DNA from 4 places in the Streptomyces sp. NBC_00250 genome. Region 2 is predicted to be linked to each of the others. Evidence: riboswitches for the same ligand, from Rfam matches in the RefSeq annotation. Region 2 holds a riboswitch; each other region holds the start of a gene.
The links. A riboswitch is a leader RNA that binds a small molecule or an ion and turns the genes downstream of it on or off. The one in region 2 is predicted to bind cobalamin.
Positions count from the first base shown of each region.

Region 1: another riboswitch for cobalamin. It lies ahead of OG259_RS14460 (ribonucleoside-diphosphate reductase subunit alpha); the one in region 2 lies ahead of OG259_RS39590 (CoA-acylating methylmalonate-semialdehyde dehydrogenase).
Region 3: another riboswitch for cobalamin. It lies ahead of OG259_RS37165 (energy-coupling factor ABC transporter permease); the one in region 2 lies ahead of OG259_RS39590 (CoA-acylating methylmalonate-semialdehyde dehydrogenase).
Region 4: another riboswitch for cobalamin. It lies ahead of OG259_RS31470 (cobalamin biosynthesis protein); the one in region 2 lies ahead of OG259_RS39590 (CoA-acylating methylmalonate-semialdehyde dehydrogenase).

Region 1 covers NZ_CP108088.1:3,263,617-3,270,697, forward strand. The annotation lists gene OG259_RS14435 (LuxR C-terminal-related transcriptional regulator) at 1-763, shown strand, start outside; gene OG259_RS14440 (DUF3311 domain-containing protein) at 927-1,181, shown strand; gene mctP (monocarboxylate uptake permease MctP) at 1,178-2,803, shown strand; gene OG259_RS14450 (hypothetical protein) at 2,887-3,489, shown strand; gene OG259_RS14455 (GNAT family N-acetyltransferase) at 3,533-4,033, shown strand; cobalamin riboswitch at 4,086-4,221, shown strand; gene OG259_RS14460 (ribonucleoside-diphosphate reductase subunit alpha) at 4,355-6,733, shown strand; gene OG259_RS14465 (ribonucleotide-diphosphate reductase subunit beta) at 6,733-7,081, shown strand, end outside.
Region 2 covers NZ_CP108088.1:8,786,889-8,793,969, forward strand. The annotation lists gene OG259_RS39580 (short-chain fatty acyl-CoA regulator family protein) at 145-1,560, shown strand; gene OG259_RS39585 (diadenosine tetraphosphate hydrolase) at 1,597-2,070, opposite strand; cobalamin riboswitch at 2,190-2,368, shown strand; gene OG259_RS39590 (CoA-acylating methylmalonate-semialdehyde dehydrogenase) at 2,598-4,097, shown strand; gene OG259_RS39595 (acyl-CoA dehydrogenase family protein) at 4,094-5,245, shown strand; gene OG259_RS39600 (enoyl-CoA hydratase/isomerase family protein) at 5,242-6,318, shown strand; gene mmsB (3-hydroxyisobutyrate dehydrogenase) at 6,315-7,081, shown strand, end outside.
Region 3 covers NZ_CP108088.1:8,225,743-8,232,823, forward strand. The annotation lists gene OG259_RS37150 (ATP-binding cassette domain-containing protein) at 1-800, opposite strand, end outside; gene cbiQ (cobalt ECF transporter T component CbiQ) at 797-1,546, opposite strand; gene OG259_RS37160 (energy-coupling factor ABC transporter substrate-binding protein) at 1,553-1,996, opposite strand; gene OG259_RS37165 (energy-coupling factor ABC transporter permease) at 1,993-2,691, opposite strand; cobalamin riboswitch at 2,721-2,955, opposite strand; gene OG259_RS37170 (PTS-dependent dihydroxyacetone kinase phosphotransferase subunit DhaM) at 2,994-3,413, opposite strand; gene dhaL (dihydroxyacetone kinase subunit DhaL) at 3,410-4,057, opposite strand; gene dhaK (dihydroxyacetone kinase subunit DhaK) at 4,084-5,076, opposite strand; gene OG259_RS37185 (hypothetical protein) at 5,523-7,081, shown strand, end outside.
Region 4 covers NZ_CP108088.1:6,954,063-6,961,143, reverse strand. The annotation lists gene OG259_RS31495 (VOC family protein) at 1-294, shown strand, start outside; gene OG259_RS31490 (hypothetical protein) at 326-1,744, opposite strand; gene OG259_RS31485 (alpha/beta hydrolase) at 2,010-3,137, opposite strand; gene OG259_RS31480 (inorganic phosphate transporter) at 3,535-4,803, shown strand; gene OG259_RS31475 (hypothetical protein) at 4,816-5,037, shown strand; cobalamin riboswitch at 5,166-5,305, shown strand; gene OG259_RS31470 (cobalamin biosynthesis protein) at 5,340-6,323, shown strand; gene OG259_RS31465 (cobyric acid synthase) at 6,320-7,081, shown strand, end outside.

The DNA of each region.
Region 1 (7,081 bases), 5.5 Mb from region 2:
GCTCTCCCGCGCCGAGGCGGAGCTGAGCAAGCGCAAGCGCCAGGTCGAGCAGGCCGGCCGGGCCGTGGCCGGCATCCTCGCCTCGTACGCGGACCACCCCGAACCGGGCGTCCGGCACGACCTCGTGGACCGCATCACCGGCCTCGACAACGTCCGCGAGCGCCTGGAGGACCTGGCCGCGAACGCCCGCACCGAGTGCCTCTCGCTGCTCCCGGGCGGGGCGCAGCTCCCCGACACGATGGACGCGAGCCAGCCGCTCGACCAACTCGCCCTGGAACGCGGGGTGAAGATCCGGTCGATCTACCAGGAGAGCTTCCGCAACGACCCGCCGACCGTCGAGTACGTCCGCTGGTACTGCGAACTCGGCGGCGAGGCGCGGACCGTGCCCGTGGTGCCGATGCTCATGGTGATCGTCGACCGCGAGGCGGCGCTCGTCCCGGTCGATCCGGAGGACGGCCGCGCGGGCGCCCTCGAAGTGCGCAGTCCCGGCCTGGTGCACGCGCTCGTGGTGCTCTTCGACCGCCTCTGGGACGCGGGCACGCCCTTCGGTGAGTCCCCGCGCCGCGACGAGCACGACCTCTCGCCGCAGGAGCGGGAGTTGCTCATGCTGCTCGGCATCGGCTGCACGGACGACATCGCGGCCCGACGGCTCGGGATCTCGCTGCGGACCGTGCGCCGGATGAGCTCGGAGCTGATGAACCGGCTCGGCGCGCGCAGCCGGTTCGAGGCGGGGGTGCGAGCCGCCAAGGAGGGCTGGCTCTGAGGTCCGCGCCGGGGGCGCGCCGGGGGCCGAGCCGGGGGACCGCTCCCACGAAGGTAACTGACGTAGTCCCATCCGTTATGCGGACGGGGGTTCCATGGAGCGGAACCGTCCCCTAGATTTCCCCACCATTACCGAGGTGATCAGTGAGGGGACCGGAATCGCCATGTCAGAAGCGACACAAGGGAAACAACCCACCATCACACCCCTGAGGGTCGTGATCGCGCTCTGTCTGTTCGCGCCGTTCGTGGCGATGCTCTGGGTGAGCTCGTACGCGAAGGCCGAACCGCTCTTCGCGGGCATCCCGTTCTTCTACTGGTACCAGATGCTCTGGGTGCTGATCTCCACCGCACTCACCATGATCGCGTACAAGCTGTGGCAGCTGGACCAGCGTGCCCGCAAGGGAGGTGACGCGCGATGAAGGACGGCGTCAACGGCGTGGCACTCGCCGTCTTCATCTTCTTCTTCCTGGCCGTCACGGTCATGGGATTCCTCGCCTCGCGCTGGCGCAGGGCGGAGAACGAGAACAGCCTCGACGAATGGGGTCTGGGCGGGCGCTCGTTCGGCACCTGGGTGACCTGGTTCCTGCTCGGCGGCGACCTCTACACCGCGTACACCTTCGTCGCCGTCCCGGCGGCCATCTACGCGGCGGGCGCCGCGGGCTTCTTCGCCGTCCCGTACACGATCCTGGTCTACCCGCTGATCTTCACCTTCCTGCCGCGCCTCTGGTCGGTCTCGCACAAGCACGGGTACGTCACCACCTCGGACTTCGTGCGCGGCCGCTGGGACTCCAAGGGCCTCTCCCTCGCGGTGGCGGTCACCGGCATCCTCGCCACCATGCCGTACATCGCGCTCCAGCTCGTCGGCATCCAGGCCGTCCTGGACGTGATGGGCGTCGGCGGCGGCGAGAACACCCACTGGTTCATCAAGGACCTGCCGCTGCTCATCGCCTTCGGTGTCCTCGCGGCGTACACGTACTCCTCGGGTCTGCGCGCCCCCGCGCTCATCGCCTTCGTCAAGGACACCCTGATCTACATCGTCATCGCGGTGGCGATCATCTACATCCCGATCAAGCTGGGCGGCTTCGACGAGATCTTCGCCAAGGCGGGCGAGGCGTACGCGCAGACCAACCCGGCGACCGGCAAGCCGCGCGGCGCGCTGGTGCCGGGCGAGATGGGCCAGTGGGGCTACGCGACCCTCGCGCTCGGCTCGGCGCTCGCGCTCTTCATGTACCCGCACTCCATCACGGCGACCCTGTCGTCCCGGAGCCGTGAGGTCATCCGCCGCAACACCACGATCCTGCCGCTGTACTCGCTGATGCTGGGCCTGCTCGCGCTGCTCGGCTTCATGGCGATCGCCGCCGGTATCCAGGTGAAGAACGGCCAGCTCGCCATCCCGCAGCTCTTCGAGACGATGTTCCCGGACTGGTTCGCGGGCGTCGCGTTCGCCGCGATCGGCATCGGCGCGCTCGTCCCGGCCGCGATCATGTCGATCGCCGCGGCCAACCTCTTCACCCGCAACATCTACAAGGACTTCATCAAGCCGAACGCCACCCCGGCCCAGGAGACCAAGGTCTCCAAGCTGGTCTCGCTCCTGGTGAAGGTCGGCGCGCTCGCCTTCGTCCTCACCATGGACAAGACGGTCGCGATCAACTTCCAGCTGCTCGGCGGCATCTGGATCCTGCAGACCTTCCCGGCCCTCGTCGGCGGTCTGTTCACCCGCTGGTTCCACCGCTGGGCGCTGCTCGCCGGCTGGGCCGTCGGCATGATCTACGGCACGGTCGCCGCCTACGGGGTGGCGAGCCCGACCCAGAAGCACTTCGGCGGCTCCTCCGCGGAGATCCCGGGCATCGGCGAGATCGGCTACATCGGTCTCACCGCCTTCGTCCTCAACGTCGTCGTCACGGTCGTCCTGACCTTCGTCCTCAAGGCCGTCAAGGCTCCGGAGGGCGTCGACCAGACCTCCCCGGAGGACTACACGGCCGACGCGGGCGACCGCGGGGTCGACACGAAGCTCCCGAAGGTCGGCGCCGAGACCCACTGATCCACCGCCCGACCTGACGAAGGCCGCCCTGCTTCCCCCGGAGGCATGGCGGCCTTCGCCGTACGTGCGCGAGGATGCGGGACATGCGGATCGGACCACGCCTCACCCTGCTCGCCCTGCTCCCCCTCGCGCTCGCCGTCACCGGCTGCGGCACCGAGACGGCGGGCGAACGCCCGACGCCCGGCCCGGCCGAGCTGGACGCCCGCGCCCGCTGGGCGCAGACCGACACCGACCACGTGTACGTCACCGAGGCCGAGGGCTTCGAGCCGGCCCCGATGGGGGCGGGGGTCGTCGGCGACGACGGTTTCCAGGTCGCGTACGTCTCGAAGGAAGGCGTCCGGCTCACCGTCTCCGCCGAGCGCCGCCCGTTCTCGGCGAAGGAGTGCGCCGCGAGCACCGCCGAGCAGGACAGCTGTGTCCGGGACGGCGCCCGGTGGTACCTGCGGTCCGCCGAACGGCACGCGTACGTGAGCAACGAGAAGGGGCTGCGCGTCGAGGTCGCCGCCCCGCTCACGATGGACCGGAAGGCGCTCAAGGGCGCCGCCGAGCGCGCCCACCACGCCGACGCGGCCGAGCTCGACGCCGTCCTGCCGAAGCAGGCCGGCACCGGGCAGCCCGTCGAGCGGGGCGACCTGCCGCCGGTCGGTGACGGCGCCCCCGACAACTCGGTGGGGGCCGGCGGCTGAGACGCACTGGGGGCGAGTGGCCGGCCGGAGGCACACTTCCCCCATGGACTTCACGATCAGGGCGGTACGGCCCGAGGAGTACGAAGCGCTCGGTGAGCTCACCGCGGGGACCTATCTGACCGACGGACTGCTGAAGTACGGCGCGGAGGACTCGTATCTGCACGTGCTGCGGGACACGGCACGGCGGGCGCGCGAGAGCGAGGTGCTCGTCGCCGAGGACGGCGACGGGCGGCTCCTCGGCGGGGTGACCTTCGCCACCGGCGCCACTCCCTGGGCGGACATCGCGGTGGAGGGCGAGGCCGAGTTCCGGATGCTCGTGGTCTCCCGGGAGGCCCGCGGCCGGGGCGTCGGAGAGGCCCTCGTACGGGCCTGTATCGAGCGGGCACGGGCGCTTCCCGGGTGCCGCCGCATCGTGCTGTCCACGGACGCCTCGATGGTCTCCGCGCACCGGATCTACGAGCGTCTGGGCTTCGTCCGGACCCCGGACCGGGACTGGGAGCCGATCCCCGACCACCGCCTGCGCACCTACGCCTTGGAGTTCTGAGCCGGGGGGGGCGACACAACATGTGGGGGGTTCGGCGAGCGACGCCCCCCACATGTATGCTCATCCTCGCTGTCGACGCAGGGGAATCCGGCGCGAATCCGGAACTGTCCCGCAACGGTGTGCTTCGTACGGATACGACGAATTCGTACGAGGTGAGTCCGAGGACCTGCCGCCAGCGCGCCCGGTCCGTCCGTTCCGGGTGCCAATGACGTCCGGGCCTCGCGGAGTGGGCCGGTGGAAGCGACGCGTCCGGCGTTACGGATGCCCGCCTGCCCGCCTTCCCCCGCCGCGGCCCCGAGCCGAGCGAGGGAGAGCCCCCACGTGACCATCGCGCCCGCCGATCCGGCTTCCGCCGAGGCTTCCGCGGTCGAGAGCGACGGCCCCGGGACCGTGCTGCTGCGGACCCTGACCGACCTCACCGCCGATCTCCCCGACACCGACCCCGGCAAGGTCGCCGCCGCCGCGCTCCGCGGCCGCAGCGCCGTCGCGGACGAGGCGGAGCTGCGCGAGCTGGCCACCGAGGCGGCCGCGGGTCTCATCGCCGACGACCCGGCGTACTCCCGGCTCGCCGCCCGGCTCCTGACGATCACGATCGCCGACGAGGCGGCCGGGCAGGGCTCGTTCTCGTTCTCCGCCTCCGTCGCCGTCGGTCACCGCGAGGGCCTGATCGCCGACCGCACCGCCGAGTTCGTCGCGCTGCACGCGGACCGGCTCGACACGACGATCGACGCGGCCGCGGACGACCGCTTCGGCTACTTCGGTCTGCGCACCCTCTACTCGCGCTACCTGCTGCGCCACCCGATCACCCGCAAGGTGATCGAGACCCCGCAGCACTTCATGCTCCGGGTGGCCTGCGGTCTCGCGGAGGACGAGAGCGTCCGCGCGCTCGACGAGGTCACGGCGCTCTACAGCCTGATGAGCCGGCTGGACTACCTGCCGTCCTCCCCCACGCTGTTCAACTCCGGCACCCGCCACCCGCAGATGTCCTCCTGCTACCTCCTGGACTCCCCCCAGGACGAGCTGGACTCCATCTACGACCGCTACCACCAGGTGGCGCGCCTCTCGAAGCACGCCGGCGGCATCGGCCTCTCGTACTCCCGCATCCGCGCCCGCGGTTCGCTGATCCGCGGCACCAACGGGCACTCCAACGGCATCGTGCCGTTCCTGAAGACGCTCGACGCCTCCGTCGCCGCCGTGAACCAGGGCGGCCGCCGCAAGGGTGCCGCCGCCGTCTACCTGGAGACCTGGCACGCGGACATCGAGGAGTTCCTGGAGCTCCGCGACAACACGGGCGAGGACCAGCGCCGTACGCACAACCTGAACCTGGCGCACTGGATCCCGGACGAGTTCATGCGCCGGGTCAACGCCGACGCCGACTGGTCGCTGTTCTCCCCGGCGGACGTGCCCGAGCTTGTCGACCTGTGGGGCGAGGAGTTCGACGCCGCCTACCACAAGGCCGAGGCGGCGGGCCTGGCCCGCAAGACGATGCCGGCCCGCGACCTGTACGGCCGGATGATGCGGACCCTGGCCCAGACCGGCAACGGCTGGATGACCTTCAAGGACGCCTCGAACCGGACGGCCAACCAGACCGCCGAGCCCGGCCACACCGTCCACTCCTCCAACCTCTGCACGGAGATCCTGGAGGTCACGGACGACGGCGAGACCGCGGTCTGCAACCTGGGCTCGGTCAACCTCGGTTCGTTCGTCGTCGACGGCGACATCGACTGGGAGCGGCTCGACGCCACCGTGCGTACGGCCGTCACCTTCCTCGACCGGGTCGTCGACATCAACTTCTACCCGACCGAGCAGGCGGGCCGCTCCAACGCCCGCTGGCGGCCGGTCGGCCTGGGCGCGATGGGCCTCCAGGACGTCTTCTTCCAGCTGAAGATGCCGTTCGACTCCGCCGAGGCGCGCGCGCTGTCCACCCGTATCGCCGAGCGGATCATGCTCGCCGCGTACGAGGCCTCCGCCGACCTCGCCGAGCGCAGCGGCCCGGTCCCCGCCTGGGACAAGACCCGCGCTGCTCGTGGTGTGCTGCACCCGGACCACTACGACGTGGAGCTCAACTGGCCGGAGCGCTGGGCCGCGCTGCGCGAGCGGATCGCCGCCGTCGGCATGCGCAACTCGCTGCTCCTCGCCATCGCGCCGACCGCGACGATCGCCTCGATCGCCGGTGTGTACGAGTGCATCGAGCCGCAGGTCTCGAACCTCTTCAAGCGCGAGACGCTGTCGGGCGAGTTCCTCCAGGTCAACTCGTACCTGGTCGACGAGCTGAAGAAGCTCGGCGTGTGGGACGCGCAGACCCGTGAGGCACTGCGCGACGCCAACGGCTCGGTGGCCGGCTTCACCTGGGTCCCGGCCGAGGTCCGCGAGCTGTACCGCACGGCGTGGGAGATCCCGCAGCGCGGTCTGATCGACATGGCCGCCGCCCGTACGCCGTTCCTGGACCAGTCGCAGTCGCTGAACCTGTTCCTGGAGACGCCGACGATCGGCAAGCTGTCGTCGATGTACGCGTACGCCTGGAAGCAGGGCCTGAAGACGACGTACTACCTGCGCTCCCGCCCGGCGACCCGGATCGCCCGCGCCGCCCAGGCCGCGACGCCCGCCGCCGCCACCATCCCCGTCCAGCAGGCGGCCCCCGACGCGGACGCGCTCGCCTGCTCCCTGGAAAACCCCGAGTCCTGCGAGGCCTGCCAGTAATGAGCACCAGCGAGAACAAGAACCTCCTCGACCCGGGCTTCGAGCTGACCCTCCGTCCGATGCGCTACCCGGACTTCTACGAGCGCTACCGCGACGCGATCAAGAACACCTGGACCGTGGAGGAGGTCGACCTCCACTCGGACGTCGCCGACCTCGCCAAGCTCACCCCCGGTGAGCAGCACATGATCGGCCGTCTTGTCGCGTTCTTCGCGACGGGCGACTCGATCGTGTCGAACAACCTCGTGCTGACGCTGTACAAGCACATCAACTCCCCCGAGGCGCGGCTCTACCTCTCGCGCCAGCTGTTCGAGGAGGCCGTGCACGTCCAGTTCTATCTGACGCTGCTCG
Region 2 (7,081 bases):
GACGACTCTCCCAATGACACTCGGTGCCATCAACCGTGGACGATTGCCAACTTCTGCGCATCTTCTCGCGCGGATCTGCCAAGTTTGCGAAGGCCGTCCCACACGGATTCCGGCGTAGTGTGGGGCGGGAGTCGAGGGGGTCGGGTGAGCAAGACGTATGCGGGTGCGCGGCTTCGGCGGCTGCGCGAGGAGCGGCGGATGAGCCAGGCCGAGCTGGCTCGGGTCCTGGCCATCTCGCCCAGCTACCTGAACCAGATGGAGCACGACTCACGCCCGCTGACCGTTCCCGTCCTGTTGCGGCTCACCGAGGCCTTCGGCGTCGATCCGGGTTTCTTCTCGGAGCGCGACACCAGCCGGCTGGTCGCGGACCTGCGCGAGGCGCTGGCCGGCGAGGTCGCCGAGGCCCGCGTCTCCGCCTCCGATCTCGCCGAGCTGGCTGCCCGGATGCCGGCCGTGGCCCAGGTCCTCCTCGACCTCGGTCGCCGTGGGCAGCGGCTCGCGGAGGGCCTGGCCGGGGTGACGGACGGCCGGGACGGCGACCGCGGCGGCGCCCTCTCCCCGCACGAGGAGATCCGCGAGTTCTTCTACCGTCGCCAGAACTACCTCCACGACACCGACCTCGCCGCCGAGGAACTGGCCCACGGCATCGGGATCCGGCCCGGAGAGGTCGTCCGCGCCCTCTCCGGCAGGCTGGCGGACCGGCACGGTGTACGGGTTGTCGGGGACGCGGCGGCCGGGTCCGAGCGGCTGCACCACTACGAGGAATCCATGCGGGTCCTCCACCTCTCCGCACGGCTGCGGCCCGGCCAGCAGGCCTTTCGGATGGCCACGCAGCTGGCGCTCCTTGAGTACGGGGACGAGCTCGACCGGCTCGCCGCCGAGGACTTCCCGGTCGGCTCCACCCCGCACGGCTTGGCCCGGATCGGCATCGCCAACTACTTCGCGGCCGCGCTGATCCTCCCGTACCGTGCCTTCCACACGGCTGCCGAGACGTTCCGCTACGACATCGAGCGGCTCATCGACCACTTCGGCCTCGGCTACGAGACGGTCTGCCACCGGCTGAGCACCCTCCAGCGCCCCAGGCTGCGCGGGGTCCCCTTCTCCTTCGTCCGCGTCGACCGGGCGGGGAACATGTCCAAGCGGCAGTCCGCGACCGGATTCCACTTCTCCCGCGCGGGCGGCACCTGCCCGCTGTGGAACGTGTACGAGGCCTTCGCCGCGCCCGGCCGGATCCACGTCCAGGTCGCCGCCATGCCCGACGGACAGCGCTTCCTGTGGACGGCCCGCGCCGTCACCCGGCACCGGGGCGGCTGGGGCGAGCCCGGCAAGACCTTCGCCATCGGCCTCGGCTGCGAGATCCGCCACGCGTCCCGGCTCGTCTACTCGGACGGCATCGACCTCGACAACACCGGGGCGGCCACCCCGATCGGGATGGGCTGCCGGCTCTGCGAGCGCCTCGACTGTCCTCAGCGCGCGGTCCCGCCGCTGGGCCGCCCGCTCGCCGTCGACGAGAACACCAGCACCTTCGTCCCGTACAGGGTGGCCGACGACCGGGCGTGAGACCTCGAAAGCCCACGTCCTCAGCCGGTGGGGATCTCAGTCCGAGAGGCCGTCGAGTGCGTCGCCGATCGCCGCGCGCAGAGTGTCGTGCCGCGGGCCGAGCGCGTACCGCTCGTCGCTCCACCGCTCCCTCGGGTACAGCCACACCGGCATCCCCACGAGATCGGCAGACTCCCACTCGTACCGGGGCCAGACGTGGGCGTGCAGGAAACCGTCGGTGTTGCCGAGGATCTCCAGGTTCACGCGCCGGAACGCGGGGTCGAGGCGCCGGCATGCGCGCTCGACGGCTTCGCCGAGGTGGTCCATGTCGGAGAGGAAGCGGAGACGCCGGGCCTTCGAAAGCTCCGAAAGCCGCTGAACAGCCGGATCGTCCGTCAGAAGCACGGAGTACCCGGGGAGGAACTGGACGTCCCCGATGACCGCGAATCCGGCGTGGAGACGCCTGAGAACCGTGGGGTTCTCACTCCGAAGCGCGCTTCCGATGCGATCCGCCCGCCAGTCGATCGTCATGTCGTCCTGCATGTCGTCCTGCATGTCGTCCGTCATGGCAGCCGACCGTACCGGTGCGCGATCGCCTTCAGCCCGCCCTGCCGGAGTGGGGGGTGGACTTACTAGGACGTCCAACTATATGTTCGTGACAAGCCCGCGGTGCAGGGAAGCCGGTGTGAATCCGGCGCGGTCCCGCCACTGTGACCGGGGAGTGTGCTTTCCAGCAGTTGAGGCCACTGACGGCAACCATCCGTCGGGAAGGCCGGAGAGCGCGCGCTGATCCGGGAGTCAGGATACCGGCCGTGGGGTGTTCCGTGTTGTCCACGAGGATGGAGCAGACACGCATGGCACCGGTACGTGACCACGGCCCAGGTGATCCGGCGGAGTACCCGAACGACGAGGCCCTGTCCCCGCGTTCGTGACTCGACGAAGGCGACCGGCCTTCCCCTGTCCCGCGGCCGGACCCGCGAAGCGCACCCCGATCGGTGTCGTGCCGCGCCCCCTTGCCGCGCCTTCCTCGGATCCTCACCTGACGAGAGCAGGCTTCGATGGTCCGCGAACTCACCCATTTCATCGGCGGAAAGCACACCACCGGCACGTCCGGTCTCTTCGCCGACGTGTACGACCCCAACACCGGCGCGGCACAGGCCAGAGTGCCCCTGGCCGGGCGCGCCGACACCGAGGCGGCGATCGCCGACGCCGAGGAGGCCCAGCGGGAGTGGGGCCGGTGGAATCCGCAACGGCGCGCCCGCGTGCTGCTGCGCTTCCTCCAACTCGTCGAAAGCGAAAGGGAGTCCATCGCGCGACTGCTCTCCGCGGAACACGGCAAGACCGTCGCCGACGCCCACGGCGACCTGCAACGCGGCCTGGAAGTGGTCGAGTTCGCTGCGGGAATCCCGCACCTCCTCAAGGGCGAGTTCACCGACAACGCCGGCACCGGCATCGACGTGCACTCGCTCCGCAGCCCGCTGGGCGTCGTCGCCGGGATCACTCCCTTCAACTTCCCGGCGATGATCCCGCTGTGGAAGGCCGCACTCGCCCTGGCCTGCGGGAACGCGTTCATCCTCAAGCCGTCCGAGCGCGATCCCTCCGTACCCCTGAGGCTCGCCGAGCTCTTCCTGGAGGCCGGACTCCCGCCCGGCGTGTTCAACGTCGTCAACGGCGGCGAGGAAGCCGTCGACACCCTCCTCGAAGACCCCCGCGTCCAGGCCATCGGCTTCGTCGGCTCCACGCCGATCGCCGCGCACATCTACGCCACCGCCGCCGCGCACGGCAAGCGCGCGCAGTGCTTCGGCGGTGCCAAGAACCACATGATCGTGATGCCGGACGCCGACCTCGACCAGGCCGCCGACGCGCTGATCGGCGCCGGCTACGGGTCTGCCGGCGAGCGCTGCATGGCGATCTCCGTCGCCGTACCCGTGGGCGAGGAGACCGCCGACGCACTGGTCGCGAAGCTGAAGGACCGCATCGCGGGCCTGCGCATCGGCACCTCCGACGACCCGGACGCCGACTTCGGGCCGCTCGTCAGCCGAGACGCCCTGGACCGCGTCAACCGCTACGTCGGTATCGGTGTCGACGAAGGCGCGGAACTCGTCGTGGACGGACGGGGGTTCAGCCTCCCCGGCCATGAGAACGGCTTCTTCGCGGGCGCCTCGCTCTTCGACCGGGTCACCCCCTCGATGCGGATCTACCAGGAGGAGATCTTCGGCCCGGTGCTGGGCGTCGTACGCGCCGCCGACTACGAGGAGGCCCTGCGGCTGCCCAGCGAGCACCCCTACGGCAACGGGGTGGCGATCTTCACCCGCGACGGCGACACGGCCCGCGATTTCACCCGCCGTGTCGACACCGGCATGGTCGGCGTCAACGTCCCCATCCCGGTCCCCGTGGCGTACCACAGCTTCGGCGGCTGGAAGCGCTCCGGCTTCGGCGACCTGAACCAGCACGGCCCCGACGCCATCCGCTTCTACACCCGGACCAAGACCGTCACCTCGCGCTGGCCCTCCGGGGTCAAGGAGGGCGCGAGCTTCACCATCCCGACGATGGGATGAGCGCCGTGACCACCCTCACCGAGGACCAGCTCGCCCTCGCCGAAGTCACCCTGGACTTCGCCCAGGAACAGCTCGCCCCCCACGCCGTGACCTGGGACCAGGACAAGCACTTCCCCGTCGACGTCATCCGCAGGGCCGCCTCACTCGGACTCGGCGGGGTCTACGTACGGGAGGAGCACGGCGGCTCCGGACTCACCCGGGCCGACGGCGTCCTCGTCTTCGAGACCCTGGCGACCGGCTGCCCCTCCATCGCCGGCTACCTCTCCATCCACAACATGGTCGCCTGGATGATCGACCGGTACGGAGACCACGCCCAGCGCGCCCGATGGCTGCCCGGCCTCTGCTCCGCCGAAGCCCTGGGCAGCTACTGCCTCACCGAACCGGGCGCGGGCTCGGACGCCGCCGCCCTGCGCACCCGCGCCGAGCGGGACGGGGAACACTACGTGCTGACCGGAGTGAAGCAGTTCATCTCCGGCGCCGGCGCCTCCGACGTGTACGTCGTGCTGGCCCGCACCGGAGGGGTCGGCCCGAGCGGGATCTCCGCCTTCGTCGTCGAGAGGGGCGACCCGGGAGTCTCCTTCGGTGGGAACGAACGCAAGATGGGCTGGAACGCCCAGCCCACCCGCCAGGTGGTCCTCGACGGAGTGAGGATTCCCGCCGACCGGCGGCTCGGCGCCGAGGGCGAGGGTTTCCGCATCGCCATGCACGGCCTCAACGGCGGCCGCCTCGGCATCGCCGCCTGCTCCCTCGGCGGCGCCCAGAGCGCACTCGACCGCAGCCTCACCCATCTCGCCGACCGCGAGGCCTTCGGCAGCCGACTGCTCGACGCCCAGGCCCTCCAGTTCCGGCTGGCCGACATGGCCACCGAGCTGACCGCCGCCCGCGCGCTGGTACGGCAGGCCGCGGAGGCCCTCGACCGCGGCGACCCACAGGCTGCGCAGCTCTGCGCCATGGCCAAGCGGTTCGCCACCGACACCGGGTTCTCCGTCGCCGACCGGGCGCTGCAACTCCACGGTGGATACGGCTACTTGAGCGAGTACGGCATCGAGAAGATCGTCCGGGACCTGCGGGTCCACCGCATCCTGGAAGGAACCAACGAGATCATGAACGTCATCGTCGCCCGAGCCCTGACGGAGCACCTGCGATGACCGGGAACGAGGAGGTCGTCGTCGGCACCGAGGGCCGGACGGGCCGACTGATCCTCAACCGCCCCGAGGCCCTGAACGCGCTCAGTCACGGCATGGTGCTGCGGATCGAGGAGGCGCTCATCGCCTGGCGGGACGATCCCGCCGTCGAGACGGTGGTGATCTCCGGGGCGGGGGAGCGCGGGCTGTGCGCGGGCGGCGACATCCGCGCCATCTACGAGGACGCCCGGGGCGGCGGCACGGAATCCGCCGACTTCTGGCGGGACGAGTACCGGCTCAACGCCCTGATCGCCCGCTATCCCAAGCCGTACGTCGCCCTCATGGACGGCATCGTGATGGGCGGTGGCGTCGGCGTATCGGCCCACGGCACCGTACGGATCGTCACCGAGCGCTCCCGGGTCGCCATGCCCGAGACGGGAATCGGCTTCGTCCCCGACGTCGGCGGCACCTACCTCCTCGCGCTGGCGCCCGGCGAGCTGGGCACCCACCTGGCCCTGACCGGGACGGCTGTCGGCGCCGCCGACGCCATGCTCTGCGGCCTCGCCGACCACTTCGTACCGGCCGAGCGGCTCGACCGGTTGACGACAGGGCTCGCGCAGTCGTCCGTACACGACGCCCTGGCGGCACACGTAGGGCAGGCGCCGCCCGGTCGACTGGCCTCCCAGCGGGAGTGGATCGACCACTGCTACGCCGCTGACACGGTCGAGCAGATCATGGACCGACTCCTCGCGAGCGGCGTGGCGGCCGCCCAGGAGGCGGCCGCCACCCTGGCCGCCAAGTCCCCGACCGCGCTCAAGGTCACCCTGACCGCGGTGCGCCGGGCCCGTGGGCTCGGCCCGTTGGAGCGGGTTCTGGAACAGGAGTACCGAGTCTCCTGCGCGGCCCTGGACTCACCCGATCTCGTCGAGGGCATCCGGGCCCAAGTCATCGACAAGGACCGTGATCCCCGCTGGTCGCCCGCCGCCCTCGCCGACGTCACGGGTGAGGACGTGGCCCGGTATTTCGCCCCGCTCGGCATCGACCGTGAGCTGAGGCTTCCCGCCGTCACCGACTCGTTCCAGGAGGTGCCCTGGTGACCACCGTCATCGCCTTCATCGGCCTCGGTCGCATGGGCGGCCCGATGGCCGTCAACCTGGCCGCCGCCGGCCACCGGGTCCTCGGCTTCGACCTCGTCCCCGACGCGCTGACCACCGCATCCGCGAGCGGGGTGGAGGCGGCGGAGTCCGCCGTCGCGGCCGCCGCCGAGGCGGACGTGGTGATCACCATGCTGCCCGCGGGACACCATGTCCTCGCCCTCTACCGCGACGAGGGCCTCCTGGCGGCCGCGAAGCCCGGCACGCTGTTCATCGACTGTTCCACCATCGACGTCGCCGACGCGCGTGCCGCCCACGAAGCGGCCTTGGCTGCCGGACACCCGGCCTTGGACGCCCCTGTCTCCGGCGGGGTCGTGGGCGCGGAGGCCGCCACCCTCACCTTCATGGCCGGGGGCGAAGAGACGGAGTTCGCCCGGGCGGAGCCGCTGTTGGCCGTCATGGGCAAGAGGGTCGTGCACTGCGGAGGCGCGGGCTCGGGCCAGGCCGCCAAGATCTGCAACAACATGATCCTCGGCATCTCCATGATCGCCGTCAGCGAGGCCTTCGTCCTCGGCGAGAGCCTCGGCCTGTCACACCAGGCGCTCTACGACGTCGCCTCCACCGCCTCCGGCCAGTGCTGGGCCCTCACCGCCAACTGCCCGGTCCCCGGGCCCGTTCCGACGAGCCCGGCCAACCGGGACTACCTCCCCGGGTTCGCGGCGCCCCTCATGGCCAAGGACCTGGGACTCGCCGCCGACGCCCTGCG
Region 3 (7,081 bases), 560 kb from region 2:
AGGCCCTGGGAGCGGAGCAGCCGTGCCACCGCCGTGCCCCAGGGGCGTCGCAGCCTCGCCTCGTCGAGCAGGGCGTCGTCCGCGAGGAGCTCCGCGACCGGGCCCGTCCGCAGTCCCGAAGGAGCGAGCACCGCCGCCTCGTCCGCCCAGCGCAGCGCCAGATCCACGTCGTGCGTGGCCATCAGCACGGTCGTGCCGGACTCCCGCAGCCTCCGGAGCGCGTCGAGCAGCCGCTCCTGCCCGTGCGGGTCGAGGCCTGCCGTCGGCTCGTCCATGATCAGGACCCGGGGACGCATCGCCACCGCGCCCGCGATCGCCGCCCGCTTGCGCTGCCCGTACGACAGCAGATGCGTCGGCCGGTCCGCGAGCGCCACGATGTCCAGCGCCTCAAGCGCCTCCCGGACCCGCAGCCGAACCTCCTCCTCGGGCAGGCCGAGGTTCATCGGACCGAACGACACGTCCTGGCCGACCGACGCGGCGAACAGCTGGTCGTCCGGGTCCTGCACCACCAGCTGCACGGTGGTCCGCAGCCGGGTCAGCCCCTTCCGGTCGTACGCCACCTCCACCCCGTCGAGGAGCAGCGACCCGCTCCCGCACCGCAGGCCGCCGCTGAGCAGCCGCAGCAGCGTCGTCTTGCCGCTGCCGTTGCGGCCGAGCAACGCGACCGCCCGCCCCTCGGCCACCGCGAAGTGCACACCGGACAGGACCGCGGGCCCGTCCTCGTAGGCGAAGCCCGCGTTCACCAGCTCCACGACGGGTGCCGGAGGGGGCGGAGGCGTCGTGGGCGTCGAAGACGTCACGGAAGGAACCTTTCCAGTACGAGGGTGAGGGCGACGAGCCCCGCGAGCAGGGCGCCGGACGCGGTCAGGAAGCGGCGGGAGATCGCGCACGCGGGCACCAGGACCCGCAGCGTCCCGTCGTACCCGCGTCCCGCGAGCCCCGACTGCAGGCGCTGTGCCCGGTCGAAGGCCCGTACGAACGTGGTCGCGCCGAGGCCCGCGAGGGAACGCCAGGTCGCCGCCCGCGTGGTGTGCCCGAGGCGGGCCGCCTGCGCCTGCCGGATCTTGGACATCGAGTCGAGCAGCAGGAAGATGATCCGGTACATCACGAGCGCCACGTCCACCACCGGCGCCGGCACCCCGGCCCGTACGAGCCGGGGCAGGACGTCCGACACCGGCGTCGTGAACGCGAACAACAGCACCCCGAGCGACGCGGAAGCGGTCCGCAGGAGCAGCTCGCCCGCCTGCACCGGACCGCCCGGCGCGAGGGCCACGAGCCCCCGGGGGCCGCCCACCTCGAAGAGCAGCGGAATCGCGCCCGTGACACAGAACCCGAGAGGGATCCGGAACGCCCGCCACAGCGCCCGGCCCGGCACACCGGCCGGCCCGAGCAGCACCGTGAGCGTGGCCGTCGCCACGAGAACAGCACCCGGCCACGGCGGCAGACCCACCGCGCACAACGTCAGACCGAAGCCGAGAAGCGCCTTCTCGGCGGGATGACGGCGGCGCCAGCGACTGCTGTGCGCCGCCGCGTCGATCGGCAACATCGGCGGCTACGCGTCCTGTCCGCCGGCGGACACGGCACCCGACACGGAACCCGGGCCGTTGCCGTTCTCCGGCGCCTTGGTCACAGCGGCGTCGGCCGCCTGAGCAGCGTCATCCGCCCGTGTCGTGCCGGCCGTCCCGGCAGCCTCCGCCTGGGCCGCCCCCTGCCGACGGCCGCGCCGCAGACCGAAGTAGTACGCCAGGACACCGGCACCGAGGGCCGCCTGCAGGGCGAACAGCGCCGACTCGATCTCTCCGGACGGCGGTTCGTACAGCGGACTGAACCACGGTTCGTAGTCCGGCTGGAGCTCCGTGATCGCCGTCTCCGCCTCCGCGTCCGCCCCGGTGAAGGGCTCCTCCTTGTGGTCCCCGAGCCCCAGCACGAGCGGCAGGACCGCCAGCGCCGCGACGACGAGCAGCAGCAGGGCGTTGATCTTCGCGTTCCGGCTCATCGCGCGGCCGCCTCCTCGCGTCGGTCCGTCCTGCGCCCGGCGAGGACGCCGAGCCGGATCAGGTCGCCCTTGCTCGACTGCGTGAGCAGCCGCATCACGAGCACCGTGAGCAGGCCCTCGCTCACCGCCAGCGGAATCTGGGTCACGGCGAAGATCCCGCCGAACTTGGCCAGGGCGCCGGGTATCCCGCTGCCCGGGTCGGGGAAGGCGAGCGCCAGCTGGACGCTGGTCACGCAGTACGTGGACAGGTCGGCGACGAACGCACCGAAGAAGACGGCCACCATCAGGGGCGTACCGAACCGGCGGAGCAGTACGTACGTCCCGTACCCCGCCCAGGGCCCGACGATCGCCATCGAGAAGGCGTTCGCGCCGAGCGTGGTCAGTCCGCCGTGGGCGAGCAGCAGGGCCTGGAAGAGCAGGGTGATCGTCCCCAGGACCGCCATGATCGGCGGCCGGAAGAGGATCGCGCCCAGACCCGTACCGGTCGGGTGTGAGCAACTACCGGTGACAGAAGGCAACTTGAGTGCCGACAGAACGAAAGTGAAGGCGCCCGAGGCGCCGAGCAACAGGGTGGACTCGGGATTCGACCGCACCTCGCGGGTCAGCGCGCGAACCCCGTGGACGACGAACGGCGCGGACGCGACGCCCCAGGCGGCGGCGTGCACAGGGGGCAGATACCCCTCGGCTATATGCATGGTTGGGAGACCCTCTCCAGCACCTCGTGGATGGACAACGCACCCTGGCCGGTCTCCTGGCTGACGGTCATGCCGGTCCGACTCCGCCTTCCCACACCACGACGATTCCCCGTCGTGGTCCAGTGGCTTCCCCGCGGGTGTTTCCCGCAGGGGTGGAGCCGGACCTCCCGATCACAGTGGCGAGGGCCGCACCGGTACTGCACCGGTTTCCCGTACACCAAGGCCCTGCGACATTAGTGCGTTGACCAGGTACATCACAACACGGTCGCCACCCGGTGCGGCCCCTCGCTCACTGCGCGCAGTCACTCCTTGCGATAGGCGTACGCCTCCGAGGCCGCCGCCGCCACCGCGTCGAGGTCCCCGCCCGCGCTCGCCGTGACCAGCGCGGCGACCGCGCCCTCGACGAACGGCGCGTCCACCAGGCGCGCGCCCTCGGGCAGTTCGTCGCCCTCGGCGAGGAGCGCCTTCACGGTGAGCACCGCGCTCCCCAGATCGACCAGGATCGCCACTCCGACGCCCCGGTCGACGCCCTTCGCCGCCTCCGCGATCAGCTCGGAGCTCGTCCCCAGCCCACCGTCCGGCGTCCCGCCGGCCGGGAGGACCGGCGCCAGGTCACCGCCGCCGGCGAGCCCACGGGCCAGCTCGGCCACCGCCGCGGCGACGGCGGCGCTGTGCGAGACGAGCACGATGCCGACGGAACCCGCGCCGGTCCCGCCACTCATGACGCCCCCTCGGTACGCGCGGTCCCCGCCCCCGCGGTCTCTTCCAGGGCGGCGAACAGCAGCGCCGAGGACGTGGCCCCCGGATCCTGGTGCCCCACCGACCGCTCGCCCAGATAGCTGGCCCTGCCCTTGCGAGCCCGCAGGGGTACGGTCGCGAGGGCGCCCTCCTCGGCGGCGGCACGGGCCGCGCCGAACGAGCCCCGCAGGCCCTCCACGGCCGGAACGAGCGCGTCCAGCATCGTCTTGTCGCCCACCTGCGCGCCGCCCAGCTGGGACACGGCGGCCACACCCGAGCCCAGGGCCTCCGCCAACTGGAGCCGGGTGATGCGCTCCTCGTCGCCCAGCGTCTTGCCGGTACGGCGCAGCAGCGTGCCGTACAGCGGCCCCGACGCGCCGCCCACGGTGGAGATCAGCTGCCGGCCGGCGGTGACGAGCACCGCGCCCGGCGTCGCGGGCGGCTCCTTGGCCAGGGTCTCGGTCACGGCGGCGAACCCGCGCCTGAGGTTGGTGCCGTGGTCGGCGTCGCCGATCGCCGAGTCCAGCTCGGTGAGCCGGTCCGCCTCCCGGTCGACGGCCTCGGCCACCGCGGCCAGCCACCGCACCAGGAAGTCCGCGCCGAAGTCCACGGTGGAGGTCTCCGTCATGTCGCTGTCCTCTCCCATCCCTCGTCTCACCGGCCCCAGCGCAGCGCGGGCGTCTGCACGGGCGCGTCCCAGAGGCGAAGGAGCTCCTCGTCCACCTCGCACAGGGTCACCGAGCAGCCGGCCATGTCGAGTGAGGTCACATAGTTGCCGACGAGGGTCCGGGCCACGGGCACACCCCGCTCGCCGAGGACGCGTTGCACCTCCGCGTTGAAGCCGTACAGCTCCAGGAGCGGGGTGGCGCCCATCCCGTTCACCAGGGCGATGACAGGGCCCGACGGGCGGAGGTCCTCGACGACGGCGTCGACGGCGAAGTCCGCGATCTCCCGGGAGGTCATCATCGGCCGGCGCTCGCGCCCCGGTTCGCCGTGGATGCCGATGCCCAGCTCCAGTTCGCCCTCCGGGAGGTCGAAGGTGGGGCTGCCCTTGGCGGGGGTGGTGCACGCGCTCAGCGCGACGCCGAAGGACCGGGAGCGCTCGTTGACCCGGCGGGCGATCGCCTCCACGCGCTCAAGGGGTGCGCCCTCCTCGGCGGCTGCGCCCGCGATCTTCTCCACGAAGAGCGTGCCGCCGGTCCCGCGGCGGCCCGCCGTGTACAGGCTGTCCTTGACGGCGACGTCGTCGTCGACCAGCACCTTGGCGACCTGGATGCCCTCGTCCTCGGCGAGTTCGGCGGCCATCTCGAAGTTCAGTACGTCGCCGGTGTAGTTCTTGACGACGAACAGCACCCCGGCGCCACTGTCGACGACGGCCGCGGCCCGCACCATCTGATCGGGCACCGGGGAGGTGAACACCTCCCCGGGACACGCCGCCGCCAGCATCCCGGGCCCGACGAACCCCCCGTGCAACGGCTCGTGCCCGGACCCGCCCCCGGACACCAGCGCGACCTTCCCCGCCACGGGCGCGTCCCGCCGCACCACGATCCGCCGCTCCACGTCGACGGTGAGCTCGGGATGAGCAGCGGCCATTCCGCGCAGCGCGTCGGCGACGACGGTCTCGGGAACGTTGATCAGCATCCTCACGGATACCTCCTGGTGAGACTAGCAGGCATGTGACTGAGCAGGCTTTTCGCAGGTCAGAATGGGTGAGGCCGGTTATTGATCTTGGCGGTTCATGGCGCCCGGGGGCGGTTTCGCGCGGTACTGATGCTGACCTGTTGCTGACTTCCCTGACTACATGTCAGGTCTGGCTTGTGCTGGATGCTCTTTGCATTCGTGCATGATGGCGCAATTATCGGCATGGGTGGTGGGGTCGTGCACCGGTGCGTCGCGGCAGGAAGCGGCCGATCCCTGTCGGCAGGTTTCGTGTGGCGCCTTAGGGCTCGGCGGCGACCGACTGGATGGCGAGTCGCCGTGTGGGGATGCATGCTCGAAACACGGGCCACGGATGAGCCGGCAGGCAATACAGTTCGTGGCCGTGGACTCCGCGGTGAGGAGTCCGTTGCGGCGTCCTGGGGAAGTGATGCGCGATGGGGCTGTCGGGCGGGGCGGCGGACAAAGCAGGTAACCGATACGAGGACTGGTGGACCGCGCTGAAGGTTGCGGACCTTCTGCGCGGAGAGGCCTCGCGGATCCGTCTTGAGCCTCCGGGACAGGCCGGTGAGGGCATCGAGTTCCAGCTCGTGGCCAAGGGGGAGACCTGGTGCGATCAGGTGAAGGACGTGGCTTCGAAGGGGCCATGGACGCTGAAATCCGCGGCAGCCCTTCTCACGGCCGTGTCCGGCCACCTTGCCGGCGGCAGGAAAGTGCGACTCGTTCTCTCGACCGGGGCGCCCAGACTGCACGACCTCGCCGGCCGTGCGAGGGCCGCTGTCACCCTCGCCGAGTTCGAAGAGATTCTCACCGACACCCAAGGGAGCGACTTCACGGTCCTGTGCGGCACCTGGGCCGATGACGGCAGACCCGTAGCCCGGGAGACCGCCTGGCGGTACCTCCGGTCCGCCTACGTGGAGCACTACCCGCCGGAGAACCTGCGCCAACTGGTCCACCTCACTTACGAGCAACTGTTCGTAGGGAATCCTGAGGGAATCGTCAGGCAGCTGAGCGGATACCTGGACGACAACCTCCACAAGTGGCTCACCGGGTCCGAGATCCGTAACCACTTGCTCTCTCTTGACGGAGTTCGACTCCGGCTGTTGGCCGGGGACAGCAATACGCTCAATTCCCTGGCGGACACCAAGGACGGGTTCCTGCGGCGCGTGCGTGGTACAGCACCCATCCTCGGACTGGCCGCGCGTCCTCACCTCGACCAGCTGTACGGTCGGTTGGTGGCGGAGAACGGTCCGCAGATCGTGTTGTGCGAGGGACGGGCGGGCTCGGGTAAGTCGACGGTTGTTGCGGATGTACTGGAACGCCTCGCAGACCAGGGGTGGCCGATCGCCGCTGTTCGTATGGACCAGGCTGATCTGTCGGTGCGAACGGCAAGAGATCTCGGCACCATGATGAATCTGCAGGATTCGCCCGGGATCCTGCTGCCCGGAGTCGCCGATGGAAGGCCAGGGCTCTTCGTCATCGACCAGCTGGACGCTGTCAGTCTGTACAGCGGTCGCATGGCGGATGCTTTCGAGGCCGTTGAGGGTGTACTCGCTCAACTCTCGGTCGCGCCGAACATCAAGGTGCTCTTGGTGGCCCGTACCGTCGACATCGAACAGGACGGCAGGCTCAGCAGACTGATTACGGCGGACGCACGAGCGGCGAGATTCCCAGTGGGGGAGCTGACCGAAGAGTCAGTGCGTGCCGTACTCGCCGCGAGTGGGAACGATCCCGACAGCCTGAGCCCGGTGACGCTGGAGCTATTGCGCACCCCTCTGCACCTGGCGGTCTTCAGCACCCTCCCCCCTGCCGCCCGCGCAGTGTCCTACCGAACTTTGCAGCAGCTCTACGGCAGTTACACCAAGGAGGTGCGCAGACGCGTCGGAGCCCGTAGGGAACGCTTCGACTGGCAGGGCATCGTCGGCGCTCTGTGTGCCTTCATGAGCGAACGGGAGAGCCTGCAAGCGCCCCTCGCTGTTCTCGACAGCTATGCGCT
Region 4 (7,081 bases), 1.8 Mb from region 2:
GCCGAGGACGGGCGCGTCGCGCACGCCGAGCTGTCGTACGGGAACGGCATGGTGATGCTGGGCAGCAAGGGGACGGGCAGCGAGTTCGACAAGCTGATGGCCGACGCCGGCCCGGTCGGCGTGTTCGTGCACGTGGACGACGTCGACGAGCACCACACGCGCGCGGTGGCCCACGGCATCGAGATCGTGATGCCGCCCAAGGACCAGGACTACGGCTCGCGGGACTACACGGCCCGGGACCACGAGGGCAACATCTGGAGCTTCGGGACGTACACCCCCGGCGCCGCGGAGTAGCCGGGCGCCGGGCGGGGGTGCACGCCGCTCGTCACGCTCCCCCGGTGTGGACCTGGAAGGCGGCCCGGCGGACCGCCTTGGCCAGGGCCGGGTCCGGGTGGGCGGCGGCGAGGGCGACCAGGACCTGGACGGTACGGGGGTGGCCCACGGCCCTGATCTCGTCGAGGAGCGCCGGGACGGTGCCCTGCACGGCGGAGTCGAGGTGCCGGACGAGCAGCTCGCTCTCGCCGTGGTCGGCGACCGCGGCGGCCGTGTCCACCCAGAGCCAGGTGGACTCCTCGCGGGTGAGGACCTCCTGGGCGTCGTCGGGGTCGGCACCCTCGTACTCGGCGAGCCAGAGCAGCGCGTACGGCCGCAGGGACGGTTCGGCCACGGTGGCCCGTACCTCGGCCTCGGCGGGGGCGCCGACGACCCGGAGCGCCTCGAAGGCGAGCCCGCGCAGCAGCGCGTCCTCGCCGCGGGCGACGGCCAGCAGTTCGGTCACCGCGCTGGAGAGGGTGCGGGCCGCGAGCCAGGCGCGGTACTCGGCGCGGGCCGGGCCGGGGGTGAGCCGGGCACAGCCGCGGAGCATGTCCTCGGCGGACTGCTCGATGTTGCCCGCGGGACTCTGCGCGGCGACGCAGATCTGCTCCAGCTTGACCCAGACCGCCCAGTTGCCGAGCGGGGTCAAAGTGGCGTGACGCCCCTCCGCGCCGGGGTCCAGGGTGAGCGCGCCGACGGCTGCCAGGCCTTCGAGGGCCCAGTCGAGCAGGGCCGGGAGCCCGTCGGTGCCGTCCGCCTCGGGCGCGTCGGCGGCCTCGGGGGCCTCCTCGCCCACCGGGACCTCGCAGCGCTCCTCGCGCAGCTCCTCGACGCGCTGGCCGAGCAGGTCGAGGAGGGCGGGGACGAGGACCGGGCCCTGGGAGAGCTGAAGCAGCGACAGGACCTGCGGGAGGGCCTCGACGACCTCCGCGACGGCGCTCGGCTCGACCCCCTCGGCGGCCGGGTGCACCAGGGACCAGGCGTCGAAGAGGGCGACCCAGCCGCGCAGCACGGCGGAGTCGTCGCGGTCCCAGGCGTGCAGCCGCCAGCCGGGGCGGGCGGTGTCGCCGTGGAGCTCGACGAGTCCGGCGAGCCGGGCCCGGTCCCAGCCGGCCCGGATCTGGCCGGGCGTCAGGTTCAGTGCGACGGCGGCCCGTTCCTCGGCGGGGACGGCTCCCGGGCCGGTGCGGGGTGCCGCCACGGCACCGCGCTCGACGGCGGCCCAGCGGGCGATCCGTACGGCGTCGGCGAGGACGTGCCGGGCCTGGCGGGCGAGCTCCGCGCGGGGCGGAGTGCCCTCGGGCGGCCGCGGCGCCGGCCGGGTGCGCCGGGTCGTCACGGCCCGTCGGGCGGTGGCCAGCGCCCGCGGGCGGACGAGTCGGAGTCTGGAGTTGCGCGCCAATGGTTCATCGGGCTTTCGAGACGTCACGGGGGCAGTCTTCCCGCTGACGGCCCGAAAGCCCAATCGGAATCGGCCGCCCCGTCCCGACGGGCCCGGGAGCAGGCGCGGAAAGGCCTGCTGAAAGGTCCTGGGCGGTGTCTTGTCGGTCGGGTCGGATCAGGGGGCGGGCGTCTGGTGCATGGGGTCTCCCCGGCCCGCAGGGGCCGAGGGGACGCAGCGCAAGGCGGAGGAGGGGGCATGACGGTGGGTCGTGTCCGGAAAGTCCCGCCTGGCCCTACTTTCCGGACACGACCTAGAGGAGCGGGGTGAGGAAGCGGCGCAGGGCCTCCTCGTAGCGGACCGGGTCGGCGTTCCACATCGACGCGTGCGGGGCGTGCCGCACGGTGTGGAGGGTGACCAGATCGGGGCGGCGGGCGGCGAGTTCGACGGACGGCTCGTAGGGGGCGATGGTGTCGTCGGGCCCGTGGAAGAGGAGGACGGGGACGCGCAGGGCGTCCGGTGCCGAGGCGGCCCGGAGCAGGTCGCCGTGCGGCCCGGTCCGGCCCTGGGCGGCGCGGACGGCGAGCGGGAGCAGGGGGCCGGGGACGTGGCGGGCCGAGGCGAGGTTGCGCAGGGTCGCCTCCCAGTCCAGGACGGGTGAGTCGAGGACGAGGCCGCTGATCCGGTCGCGCACCCCCGACTCGGCGGCGGCGCGCAGGGCCATCGAGGCCCCGGTCCCCCAGCCGTGCAGCACGATCTTCGACGCGCCCCGGTGGACGGCGTAGCGGATGGCGGCGTCGACGTCGCGCCATTCGGAGTCGCCGAGGTGGGCGAGGCCGTCGGGTGAGGCGGGTGCTCCCGCGTCACCGCGGTAGGCGGGGACGAGGACGGGGATCTTGCGGCGGTTGAAGAAGGGGACGACGTTCAGCGGGTGCTCGCGGGTGGTGCCGAGCCCGTGCAGGGCGATCACCCAGGTGGTGCGGGGGGCTGCCACCAGCCACGCCGGCAGGGGGCCGAGCTCGCCGGGGATCTCGACGTCCTCGTGGGCGAGCCCGAGGGCGCTGATCGGCGTGCCGATGTGCAGCTGGGGGGTGAACCGGACGCGGGAGCCGGGACCGATCACCCCGAGCTCGACCCGTTCGAGGCGCCGGACGACGGTGTCGGCGGTGTGCGGGACCCGGTCGAGGACGGGGCCGACGACGGCGTGCTGGCCGTGGCCCTCGATGCCGTACGTACCGGGGCGCAGCGAGGCGAGGCTGCGGGTGAGGGTGATGCGGTCGGGGCCCGTGGCGTGCACGGTGAGTTTGGGATCTCCGGGCAGGGGACGTCCGGACGGCGCCTTGAGGGCGACGTCGCTGGCGTACCGGCCGACCGCGATCGCGGCCGCGCCGACACCGAGCAGGGTGGTGACGGCCGCTGCCGTCGCTGTAGCCGGGCGCACGCTCCCAGTCTCGACAGGGTCCGGGCGGACTGCCACCGGACGGACCCGGACGGCCCCCGGAGGCCCTGCCCGGCGGGAGCCCCCTCGGAAGCGCGACGGGCCCCTCGGGAGAGTGACATGGGTCTCCTCGGCGGGGTCCTCCGTGCGGATGGTTCGGTCCGGGGAGCGGAACCGGGTGCCGGAGGAGAAACCGGGTCAGGTCGCATGTGCCCGGCGATGGCCCGGATTACCCGGGGTTGCGGGGTGACCGCATCGTGGACACCTGCCCGGGACGAGGGCTAAGCGGAATGCCTTGACACCGGATAGGGACACCACGTCGCCCGGCCCAGTTCACCTTCCGTTCACCCAGGTTGCCTACGTTCGGCTTGCCACTGACGTCAAACGATTGCCTGGGTAAATGGAACACATCACGCTGCTGCTCGCCATTGTGGTCGTGACAGCTCTCGTGTTCGATTTCACGAACGGTTTCCACGACACCGCGAACGCGATGGCCACGACCATCTCGACCGGTGCACTCAAGCCGAAGACGGCGGTGGCCATGTCCGCCGTGCTGAACCTCGTCGGCGCGTTCCTGTCCGTGGAGGTCGCCAAGACGATCTCCGGCGGGATCATCAACGAAGAGGGCATTCGTACAGAGGTGATCTTCGCCGCGCTGGTCGGCGCCATCCTCTGGAACCTGCTGACCTGGCTGCTCGGACTGCCGTCCAGCTCCTCCCACGCCCTCTTCGGCGGACTCATCGGCGCAGCGGTCATGTCGGCCGGCTGGTCGGCGGTGAACGGCTCCACCATCGTCACCAAGGTCCTCATCCCGGCCGTCGCCGCGCCGCTCGTCGCCGGCCTCGCCGCGATGCTGGCCACCAAGCTGACGTACCGGATCGGCGCCAAGACCGACGAGAAGCACACCGCCAAGGGCTACCGGGTCGGCCAGATCGCCTCCGCCGGTCTCGTCTCGCTCGCCCACGGCACCAACGACGCCCAGAAGACGATGGGCATCATCACCCTGGCCCTGGTCACCGGCGGCGTCCTCGCCCCCGGCTCCAACCCGCCGATGTGGGTCATCGTCTCCGCCGGCATCGCGATCGCCGCCGGCACCTACCTCGGTGGCTGGCGCATCATCCGCACCATGGGCAAGGGCCTCACCGACCTCCGGCCGCAGCAGGGCTTCGCCGCCCAGACCAGTGCCGCGACGGTCATCCTGGCCTCCTCGCACCTCGGCTTCTCCCTCTCCACCACCCAGTCCTGCTCGGGTGCCGTGATGGGCGCCGGTCTCGGCCGCAAGGGCGGTGTCGTCCGCTGGTCGACCGCGACCCGGATGTTCGTCGCCTGGGGTCTGACCCTGCCCGCCGCGGGCCTGGTCGGCGCCGGTGCCGAGTTCCTCACCAAGCAGGGCCCCTGGGGCATCGCCGCCGTCGCGGTCCTGCTGATCGCCGGCTCGGGTGTCATCTGGTCGCTGTCCCGCCGCAAGCCGGTCGACCACAACAACGTCACCGCCGACGACCTCGACGACGAGCCCGCGGGTGTCGTGACCACCGCCATCGCGGCCGTCACCCCGCCGCCGGCCGCCGGTTCCGTCGCCGCCGTCGCGGACGAGGACCTGAAGACCACCATCCCCGCCCCGGCTCCCACCGACCCGGCCGCGCCCTCCGCCCCCGCCGCAGCGGTGTAAGGAACGAACGACATGAAGATCGACTGGGCAGCTCTCGGCTCCGTCTTCGGAGTCAGCCTCGTGGCGACCGTCGCCCTGGTGGGCCTCTTCACCCTCGGCATCATCGGCCTCTCCAAGCAGGAGCAGGCCGCCGCCCAGGGAGGCTCCGCCACCCTGGCCCGCACCGGCGCCTACGCCTGCTTCGCCCTCTGCCTCTCGGCGGTGGCGTACGGCATCTATCTGATCGTCGTCTGACGGTCCGAACTCACGACGGCCGGGCGGTCCGCACCTTCGGGTACGGACCGCCCGGCCGTCGTATGTTCGGCGCCGTGTTTGTGGTGCTTCGCACAGTGACCCGATGCAGGTCAAGGGTGAGTTGACGGGTGTTCTCGGGCCGTGGTGGACTGCCGAGGCCATTACGGCGGCAGTAGAGGAAGTCCGGTGCGAATCCGGCGCGGTCCCGCCACTGTGACCGGATCCGAAGGGTCCGGGAGTCAGGAACTCTCGCCGCCGGTCACGTCGATCCAGGGCGCGGACCCTGAGTGAGGACATGCGCCATGCCCGGCCGCAGCAGAACCAGCCGCCTTTCCCCGGACGGATTCGCGTACGGAGCGGCCGCGGGTCTCGCCGTCGATCTGCTCGTCGGCGACCCCCGCCGCGGACATCCCGTCGCCGCGTTCGGCCGGGCCGCCGCCGCCGTCGAGGAGCGCCTCCACCACGACCACCGCGGCTGGGGTGCCCTGCACACCGCCGTCTGCGCCGGCTCCGCCGTCGCCCTCGGAGCGCTCGCCACCCGGGCCGTACGCAACCGCCCGGCCGCCTCCGTCGCGCTGACCGCCGCCGCCGTCTGGGCCGTCGTCGGCGGTACGACCCTGGGCCGGGAGGCCCGCGCGATCGGCGGGGCGCTCGCCGCCGGGGACCTGGACGTGGCCCGGGAGCGGCTGCCGCATCTGTGCGGGCGCGACCCGCAGTCCCTGGACGGCCCCGCGATGGCCCGGGCGGTCGTCGAATCGGTCGCCGAGAACACCTCCGACGCCGTGGTCGGCGCCCTCTTCTGGGGCGCGGTCGCGGGCGTACCCGGCCTCGTCGGCTTCCGGGCCGTCAACACCCTCGACGCGATGGTCGGCCACAAGTCCCCGCGCCACCGCCGCTTCGGCTGGGCCTCGGCCCGCCTCGACGACGTGGCCGGCTGGCCCGGCGCCCGGCTGACCGCCGTACTCGCGACCGTCGCCGGCGGGAACCCGCGGGGTGCGCTGAAGGCCTGGCGGGCGGACGCGGGCAAGCATCCCAGCCCCAACGCGGGCCCGGTCGAGGCCTCCTTCGCGGGCGCGCTCGGCGTACGGCTCGGCGGCACCCTGTCGTACGGCGGACGGGTCGAACACCGCCCCGTGCTCAACGGGGACGGCCGGGCCGTCGACGTGGCCGACATCGACCGGGCCGTACGGCTCTCGCGACGGGTCACCGGACTCACTCTGGCCGCCTGCGTGGGCGGCCGCCTGATCATCGGCGCCCTGGGGGCCCGGAAGCGGAGGAACGCATGAGGGGTGGGGGACTGCTCGTCGCCGGGACCACGTCCGACGCCGGCAAGAGCGTCGTGACGGCCGGCATCTGCCGCTGGCTGGTCCGCAAGGGGCTGAAGGTGGCGCCGTTCAAGGGACAGAACATGTCCCTCAACTCCTTCGTCACGAGGGAGGGGGCCGAGATCGGGCGCGCGCAGGCCATGCAGGCGCAGGCGGCGCGGGTGGAACCCACCGCGCTGATGAACCCCGTCCTGCTCAAGCCCGGCAGCGACCGCTCCAGCCAGGTCGTCCTGATGGGCAAGCCGGTCGGCGAGCTGAGCGCCCGGGGCTACCACGGGGGACGGCAGAAGGAGCTCTTCGAGCCGGTGCTGGCCTGCCTGGAGGAGCTGCGGAGCACCTACGACGCCGTGATCTGCGAGGGAGCGGGAAGTCCCGCCGAGATCAACCTGCGGCGCACCGACATCGTGAACATGGGGATCGCGCGGGCCGCGCGGCTGCCCGTCGTCGTGGTCGGCGACATCGACCGGGGCGGGGTCTTCGCCCAGTTCTTCGGGACGACGGCGCTCCTCTCTCCCGAGGACCAGGAGCTGATCGCGGGCTACCTCGTGAACAAGTTCCGCGGCGACGTCACGCTGCTCGAACCCGGGCTCGACATGCTGCACGGGCTGACCGGGCGGCGGACCTTCGGCGTCCTGCCGTACGCCCACGGGCTCGGCATCGACGAGGAGGACGGCCTGCGGGTCTCCCTGCGGGGTGCGGTCCGTGAGTCGGTCGTCGCG